One region of the Colwellia sp. RE-S-Sl-9 genome, then DNA from elsewhere that is predicted to be linked to it. Evidence: riboswitches for the same ligand, from Rfam matches in the RefSeq annotation. Region 1 holds a riboswitch; the other holds the start of a gene.
What was found. A riboswitch is a leader RNA that binds a small molecule or an ion and turns the genes downstream of it on or off. The one in region 1 is predicted to bind cobalamin.

Region 1 (4,201 bases):
TTTTTTATATTGAAGCGTAATGGCTGTGTTTCGTCTGATTTTTTATCGGTTTGAAAGGTGTTTAAACGTTTTTCGATTTGTTGAGCAAGCCAACCAAAGCCCACTAAGTAATGATACTGACGAGCTTCGCCTAAGTACTTATCAAGTAATAAAGCTAAAATAATTGTTAATGTTAGCGTATAAAAAGGCAGTGTAGAAAACAACCATAAAGTAAGTTCGTTAAATGTCACTTTCTTTCCTTTTTATAGAGCAATTTAGCTTAGGTCGATGGCGTTAAATGAAAACTTGAGGTGTTATGCTCATAAGTTAGTTTGTTAATAGAACCATTTTTAAATAAGTCGTAGGCATTCATATTCGAATTATTACCAATATAACCATAAAAACAACGCAGAGCCTCACCATGAAAAATCACTAAAATATGAGCTGTTTTATATTCTATCGCTATTTTTTCAAGTGCTTTGTAAATACGTTCGCCACAAGTTACAGCGCTTTCTCCACCTTGAGGTGTTAGCTCAGTAAATTTCTGCAATAGCTCAACATAATTAGGATCTTTCGATAAGGTTGTTATTTGCTTACCTTGCCAATAGCCTAAATGCCTTTCGGTAAGGCTAGATTTTACTTGGGTGTTTACGCCAAGCGTTTGTTTACATATTTGAGCACTGTTTACGGCACGTCCTAAATTTGAAGAGAAAATAACTTCGATATTATGCTTAAGCACGTTTTGAGCTATTTGCTCTGATTGGGTTTTACCTAACTCGGTTAAGTTGCTATCAAGCTGTCCTTGAAAACGTTGTATTTTATTCCACTGAGTTTCGCCATGGCGAGCTAAATATAAAGTTGTAATCATAGAGCCGTACTTTTGCTAATTGCAGCGCAGCATAACTAAATCAGCAACAGTGTTCAATGCACAATATTAATAGTGTGCATCATTTACTTTGATATGGGTATATGTTGTATAAACAGCTTGCTTCAGGTACTATTTCAGTCAGATTTAGGTGTCGAAATTAATGCTTATAATTTAATGAATAAGTATTAATTAAGATGAAACGTGAAACTGGTGAAATACCAGTACTGCCCCCGCAACGGTAACTGTGAGCAGCAATAAAAACCACTGTGTTTATACCAATCGCAATAACCAATTGATCATTTATACTTGTTTAAATGGCCAATTACATCGTTATTTATTTAATAATTAGAACAACTAGTTATTAAAATAAATGCCTTGTATTTGACCATTTATTCTTCATATAAAATAGTTCAATTCATTAATGCGTTTGGTATTCTTCATTCAATGAAAGCATGGGAAGGTATTGCAAAGCGATGAACAGGAGTCCGGAGACCGGCCTAATTTATACTCGACAACTGCGGTGGGCGGCTTTTCAGAGACTAGTAAATTTGTATTAGCCTATAACGTTCTTATTTATAGTTTTCACTTCTTTTACTAACTTTGATTTCTCCACCGTTAACTATTTAACGGGATTGTTATGAAATTAACTGAAGTAAAATCACCCCTTTCTTTGTTCTTAAGCATATGTGGCTTATTAACTTTGTTAATGATCGCTACACGTGGTAATCATTTTTCTACTTTCAATAGCCTGCCAAGTGCTTCTACAGCTGTGTTCTTTTTAGCAGGTATGTACTTGCGTAAAGTGAAAGACTTTTGGTTTTTTTATATTTTATCTATCACTATTGATTTAGCGTCTTCATTTCATCGAGGACAATTTGGTGATTGTTTAACCGCGTCTTATCCTGCTCTAGCTTTTAGTTATGTTGCTATGTTTGCAGCGGGTTATTACGTGCGTCCTGATTGGTCACAACAAAATATGATAACCAATATTGTTAAAGTGAGTGTAGCGTTAATTATTGCTAGCTCTATTGCCTTTTTCATCTCTAATGGTAGTTATTATGCCTTCTCGGGGAAATTTCCAGATTTATCGTGGGCTGAATATGCAACACGAGTAAATAAATACTTTTTTAAATCAGTTTCTAATCCTGTGTTTTATGTTGCTACAGGAATAGTAATGCATTGGTGTATCAATCGTTTTTTCACTGAAAAAACAACAGCTCAACTTTCATCATAAATTGTTGCTTACATCAACTTATTAATAAAAGGCGTTTACTTTGGCATTTGAAAATACTCCTGATAATGTAAAGGGCACAGGCACTATGTGCCCAGCATTAATTGTTGCTGCTCCTTCATCAGGCACCGGAAAAACAACAATTACTGCTGCTATCGCTAGGTATCATCGTAATCAAGGTAAAAAGGTTACCGTATTTAAAGTAGGACCTGATTTTATTGATCCTATGATTTTACGCCAAGCCAGCGGCGAATTAGTGTATCAATTAGATTTGTGGTTAGTGGGTGAACAAGACTGTAAACAGTTGTTATATAAAGCTGCGCTTGAGTCAGATCTCATTTTGATTGAAGGGGTTATGGGGCTTTTTGATGGTACGCCAAGTAGTGCTGATTTAGCTGAGTATTTTAATATTCCGGTATTAGGTATTATCGACGCTTCTGCCATGGCGCAAACCTTTGCAGCGGTTGCTTTTGGATTAGCTAACTATCGTCCTAATTTGCCATTTTCAGGTGTTATAGCAAATAGAGTTAACACGCCTAGACATACCGAAATATTACAAAATTGCTTGCCTGACGATTTACGCTTTTACGGTCGAATGCCTAAAGATGCAACCATTACGTTACCTCAACGTCATTTGGGTTTAGTACAAGCACAAGAGTTGGCTGATATTGATGTACAACTTGATCAAGCTGCGTCTCATATTGCCGCTACAGGTTTAGCTGAACTTCCTGCCAGTATAGAGTTTTTTCCTTGTGAAGAGGTTGAACACGAGTATCAACATGAAGGTGTTTTAAAAGGCACTCGTATTATTATTGTAAAAGACAAAGCTTTTAGTTTTATTTATGCGGCTAATATCGCTTTTTTACAAGAAACAGGCGCTGAGTTAGTTTATTGTTCAGCACTTACCGATGCTGAGTTACCAGCAGGTGATGTGTTATATATTCCCGGTGGTTACCCAGAATTATATGCTGAGCAACTTGTTCAAAATACAAGCTTTATATCGAGCGTACGATCTTTTGCTAAAACCAATAAACCATTGATTGCAGAATGTGGTGGTATGTTGTATTTACTTGAGCAGCTAACTGATTTACAAGATAAAAAGTTTTCAATGGTTGGCTTGTTACCGGGTAATGCCATTATGCAAAAAAAGCTAGCGGCTATTGGTTCTCAGTGGGTTGAATTACCTTTAAAAGGAACTGAAACGTTAGAGAATAATGTAATGCGCGGCCACAGTTTTCATTACTCAAGTGCCGACATTTCGTTAGAGCCTATTAGTCAAACTAAGCATCACCCCAGTGAACGCTTAGGCGAGTTTGTTTATCAGCACGGTAATATTATAGCGTCGTACATGCATTGGTATTTTCAAAGTAATCCTGAATTAACGGTAAAACTTTTTACTAAGTAATGGCTGCAGGGTAGTATGGTCAAATAAATTAAAACAAACTTCAAGGAAGTTAGGTGACAGAAAATACAGGAATAAAAGCAGCTATGGCATTAAGAACCATAGGTTTCCGTCCAATAAAAATTCCCTTAAAAACGTTTGCGGTGGTTCTTGCTCTTATTGCTTTGTATTTCAGCTTTACAGAATATATGGACTATAAGCATCAAAAAGATAACTCTTTGGCTATTATTTTAGAACCTAAAATTAACGACATTTACTTTATTGATTTTAGGCTGATTAAAAAAGATTTACGACCCCATGAAAAATACAGAATTGCTAAGGTAGTGGATATAACGGGCGACATTGTTACGCTTATGTATGGCGGTTTTTATTATCAAAGTAAGCATGCGGTTATTAATGCAATTTACTATGGGCAATTAGGTTTTAAAAAATACTTTGAAACTCGACGTTACGATATATCACATAATGAAATTAAGAATATGTTTAGCAACGGGGCTATCTATTTAGCTAATAGACCTATTCAAAATCTGCTCTATGGTAACGTGGTTGGGCCCATGAAAGAAAATTATCGTTCTAGTGGTTTAATATACGGTAAAAAAGAAAATAATAAAGGCGTAGCTTTTTTAAATGATCGTTTTAATGAAACGGGTTTAGAAAGCGCTTTTAACTTTTTTCAACAATCAGCAGAATTAGGTTACGCAAAAGGGCAAGTTAACTTGGC
Region 2 (4,201 bases), 1.6 Mb from region 1:
CGCTTTTATTTCCATAAAAAATCTCGCTTACATTTTTCGTAATAGGGCTAAGAAAAACAAACTGCCCATCGCTGAAGTAATAACACCTATTGGTATTTCTTGTCCGCCTAATGCCGTACGCGCAACAACATCTACCCACACTAAAAAACAGCCACCAACTAAGCCTACGGCTATAAATAATTTAGCGCTGGTAATGCCCACAAAAGGCCTAACAATATGTGGGATCATCAAACCAATAAAGCTAATGCCGCCACAATAAGACACAATAACGGCTGTTATTGCAGCACATAAAATAAGGGTAATAACACGCAAGCGTTCAACTTTTACTCCTAAGGTGCGAGCGCTGTCGTCACTGAGTAATAGCGCATCAAGCTGGCGTCCTAATAAAAGTGCAATAAGCGTAGCAATAATAATTACGGGGGATATCAACAGTAGAGCGTTGGTGTCTGCTCTGGCTAAACTGCCCATGAGCCAAAAAATAACGCGGTTACTTGAAAAAGCATCACCGCTGTAAAGAATAAAGGTGGTTAAAGAACTTAATAAGAAGGAAACCGCTACGCCTGCTAACAGTAAGTGCTCAATGCGACGCCAATTATTTTGATATATCACAATTAAAATAAGTCCAACCGCTAATAAAGACCCTAAAAAAGAGGCAAAAGGTAACGAAACAAGCTGCATTGATACCGGTAAAAACTGAGTTAAAGTTGCCCCTAAGCCTGCTCCAGAAACAATACCAAATAAATACGGGTCGGCAAGTGGGTTACGTGTCACGTTTTGCATTAAAGCGCCTGCTAAAGCTAAACCAAAGCCCGCGATAAAACCAAGCAATACCCTCGGAAAGCGTATTTCCCATAAAATGGTATCGTAAATACCTTTTTCACACCCTTGAGTTACACATTGCCATACTGCTTTATGGTTTAATTCAACAACACCAAACCCAATAGAAGACAATAACGTGATAACAACGAGGCTAACAATTAACAAGAGCGAATATTTGTACGGTAGCTTTTTTGTTAATAAGTGATTTTTCATGATTGTAGCCACTTTGATTCGTCATTTACTTGGTTGTTTATACCAGCAAAGGTAATTCTTGTTTTTTGAGTGAAAGGGTTTTTATCAATAGCGCATTCTAGTTTAAATACATCAGTTAAGTTTTCGGCGGTAAATACACTTTCAGGTGTGTCATCTGCTACAAGTTGACCGTTGTTTAACATGAGCACTCTATCGCAATATTGGGCGGCTAAATTAAGATCATGAATAGTGATCAATAAGGTTATGTTGAGGGACTTGGCTAACATTAATATTTGATGCTGATAGTACATATCAAGATGATTCGTAGGTTCATCCATAATCAAAATATCAGGCGCTTGTACAATAGCTCTAGCAATTAATACTCGCTGCTGCTCACCGCCTGATAAAGTACTAAATAATTGATGCTGTTTTTTTATCAGATCAACCTTGATTAACGCTTGTTCAATATTGTGTTTGTCGGCATCTGTATTTATGTCAAACAATCCTTTATGAGGGATAAGCCCCATACCTACAATATCTAAAACAGTTAAGTTGAATGCAGACTCTGAATGTTGGCTAACCACAGCGACTTTTTTGGCTATATCTTTATTATTAAGGTTTTTAAGGGGCTTGCCATGCAAATAAATATTACCAGAATAATCTGAATATTCGCCGTATAAACATTTAAGAAGAGAGGTTTTTCCTGCGCCATTGGGGCCAACGATAGCAACGGTTTCACTTGCTTTTATTTGTAGGTGAATACCTTGAATAACCTTTTTTGGGTTTGCAGACCAAGTAACATTATTTGCTTGTAGAACAAAGGGTGACATATGTGCCTTAACCATAATAGCGAATAAAACATAGCGAATACAATTTTAGGAAATACAAGGACACATCATAAGAAGTCACTCATAATTATATGAGAGATATTCTTAGTTTTTCGCGTTACCCGCACGTTCACTAAAGGCGATTAAGGCAGGTGTTCTGACTTAAGTGTTTAGTGATGTTATTTTAACCGTCACTAAACTCTCTTTACAGTTGCGGGAACAGTTATGGAATTAAGTGGTTGTTAATAAAACTAACCATGTCTTGCACCATATTCCCCTTTAAGTTTTTCCTCTAATAAATAAGAGTAAAAAACACCTTAAAAGCGCCGACATCTTACCACAGTTATTTTTTAATTAAATAACAGTATTTGTTTTATCAATATTTACCAATGCTATGCAACAACCTGCTGTACTTGAAGTTGAAAAACTACGAAAAGTTGCAATGGAAAAGTCAGCAACGGGGAAATTTGGTATTGATGCAAGCTACTGGTTCGAACAAGCAACAGATAGAATAAAGCAGTTAAACAAGTTGAAAACAAACTAAATATATCAGTAATGAAACTAACTGATATATTAAAAATTCAGCGAATAGCTCGTTAATGTTAAGCGCTGATGTTATTTTTATTATAAGTTTTTTAGTTATAGTTATAAGCTACGTCGTGATTAAAGATTTAGATAATCGCATAAAAGATTTAATGGCCGTCTTTAGTCAAGTTAGAAAAGAAAACGATTTAACCGTTAGAACTAAATACATTGATAAAAGTGAGCTAAGCTAAAATTTCATACCTAAAATCAATAAATGATCAACGCTACAGCGTACTTGAACACAGCTTTGAATATTAAGTGGATATTATTTTTTCACTTTTGAAACCGAAGTTGAGCAATGAAATAATGTAAGCCATTCTAAGGTCTAGATATACTTCGTAGTACAATTATCCACATGCCTGCTAAATATATGGGCTTCTATTAATACCGATCTTAAGGCAACATGATGTTCATTAAAAAAATTATAACTATTTGTAAGTTTTTAACTATTCCTTTGTTACTGGGTTTTCCTCTTGCCGTTATTGCTTATCGTTTGCAATTATGGGGCATGGGAACGTCTTTTAAAATCATTCAATTTACAGGGTATGCTAGTATTGTTGTGCTGGTAATAGCGATAGTAATTGGTTTATTTGCGTTTTTTACAAAGCAACAACGTGTGCTTAAAAGTAGTGCTATAGTCGCTATTTTATTAGCTATACCGGCTGTTGGTTTATCAATGCAAGCGGCTAAAGCTAAGTCTTTACCTTTTTTACATCAGGTAAGTACTGACACGGTTAATTTACCTCAATTTAAAGCCATTTTAGCCTTGCGTGGCGAAGGAACTAATCCACTAGAATACGACAGCGAAAAATTAGCTCCGTTACAACAAAAAGTTTATCCAGAACTACAACCCATTGTAAGCATCTTGAACACAGAGCAAGCGTTTAATAAAGCTATTGATACGGCGATAAAATTAGGCTGGGAAATTGTTGCTAAAGATATTAAGCAAGGAATGATTGAAGCAGTTGATACCAGTTTACTCTGGGGTTTTAAAGACGATGTAGCTATTCGTATTCAAGCAACGGATACAGGAAGTAAGATAGATCTACGATCCATTTCTCGTATTGGTGGAACAGATCTTGGAGCTAATGCCAAACGTATAAAAAGCTTTATATCATCATTTTAATTATGCTTTTAACTAGGTTTGTTGATCTTTCAGGGGGCTGAAAAAACAATCTTGATAGATCAACAGATCCTAGGGTATTTTATCTTTTTACAATCAAATAAATAAGCAAAACCACTCACTTCTACTTTCGTAATTATACTATCACGTTTAAAGATTGAAGCTTTCAGTAAAGAAGGCGACTCCATTATTCTACCTTGCTCAAACGTGTAGTGTTGGCCATCTATAACCTTATACTTATCTAAATAACAGGCGAGAGCACCACAAGCGCTACCCGTAGCAGACTCTTCAGGAATACCAAATAAAGGTGCAAAGTTTCGACAGCTGGCTGTTAAACTATTTGAATTACTTTCTGAGATATTTTTTTGGGCTGGAGATAACTCAAACAGGTGAATGCCAATCGCATTATATTTTTCACTAAAACGCGATATTTTATCTAAATCAGGCACTATTGAATCTAAAGTTCCAAAGGGTACAGGTATTATTACATCAGCTAAGCCCGTTGAAATAATTTCACAAGGTAGATTAGTCGTAGCAAATAACGTTTCAGAAATATTTAATAACTCAGCTACTTCTTTGCTTTCAACTACACCTAAATATTGCGGGAGTGTTTGTTCCATATTCACTAAGGTATCAGTGGCCACTTTTACCTTTA

Region 2: another riboswitch for cobalamin. It lies ahead of ACM9HF_RS09645 (ABC transporter ATP-binding protein); the one in region 1 lies ahead of ACM9HF_RS16595 (hypothetical protein).

Annotation. Positions count from the first base shown of each region.
Region 1 covers NZ_CP182631.1:3,824,151-3,828,351, forward strand. Annotated here, with positions in the region: gene ACM9HF_RS16585 (cobalamin biosynthesis protein CobD/CbiB) at 1-230, opposite strand, end outside; gene ACM9HF_RS16590 (histidine phosphatase family protein) at 260-847, opposite strand; cobalamin riboswitch at 977-1,362, shown strand; gene ACM9HF_RS16595 (hypothetical protein) at 1,485-2,081, shown strand; gene ACM9HF_RS16600 (cobyrinic acid a,c-diamide synthase CobB) at 2,122-3,483, shown strand; gene ACM9HF_RS16605 (tetratricopeptide repeat protein) at 3,537-4,201, shown strand, end outside.
Region 2 covers NZ_CP182631.1:2,251,725-2,255,925, reverse strand. Annotated here, with positions in the region: gene cobT (nicotinate-nucleotide--dimethylbenzimidazole phosphoribosyltransferase) at 1-15, opposite strand, end outside; gene ACM9HF_RS09650 (FecCD family ABC transporter permease) at 28-1,032, opposite strand; gene ACM9HF_RS09645 (ABC transporter ATP-binding protein) at 1,029-1,841, opposite strand; cobalamin riboswitch at 1,969-2,173, opposite strand; gene ACM9HF_RS09640 (nitrate- and nitrite sensing domain-containing protein) at 2,197-2,382, shown strand; gene ACM9HF_RS09635 (DUF1499 domain-containing protein) at 2,827-3,549, shown strand; gene ACM9HF_RS09630 (PhzF family phenazine biosynthesis protein) at 3,609-4,201, opposite strand, start outside.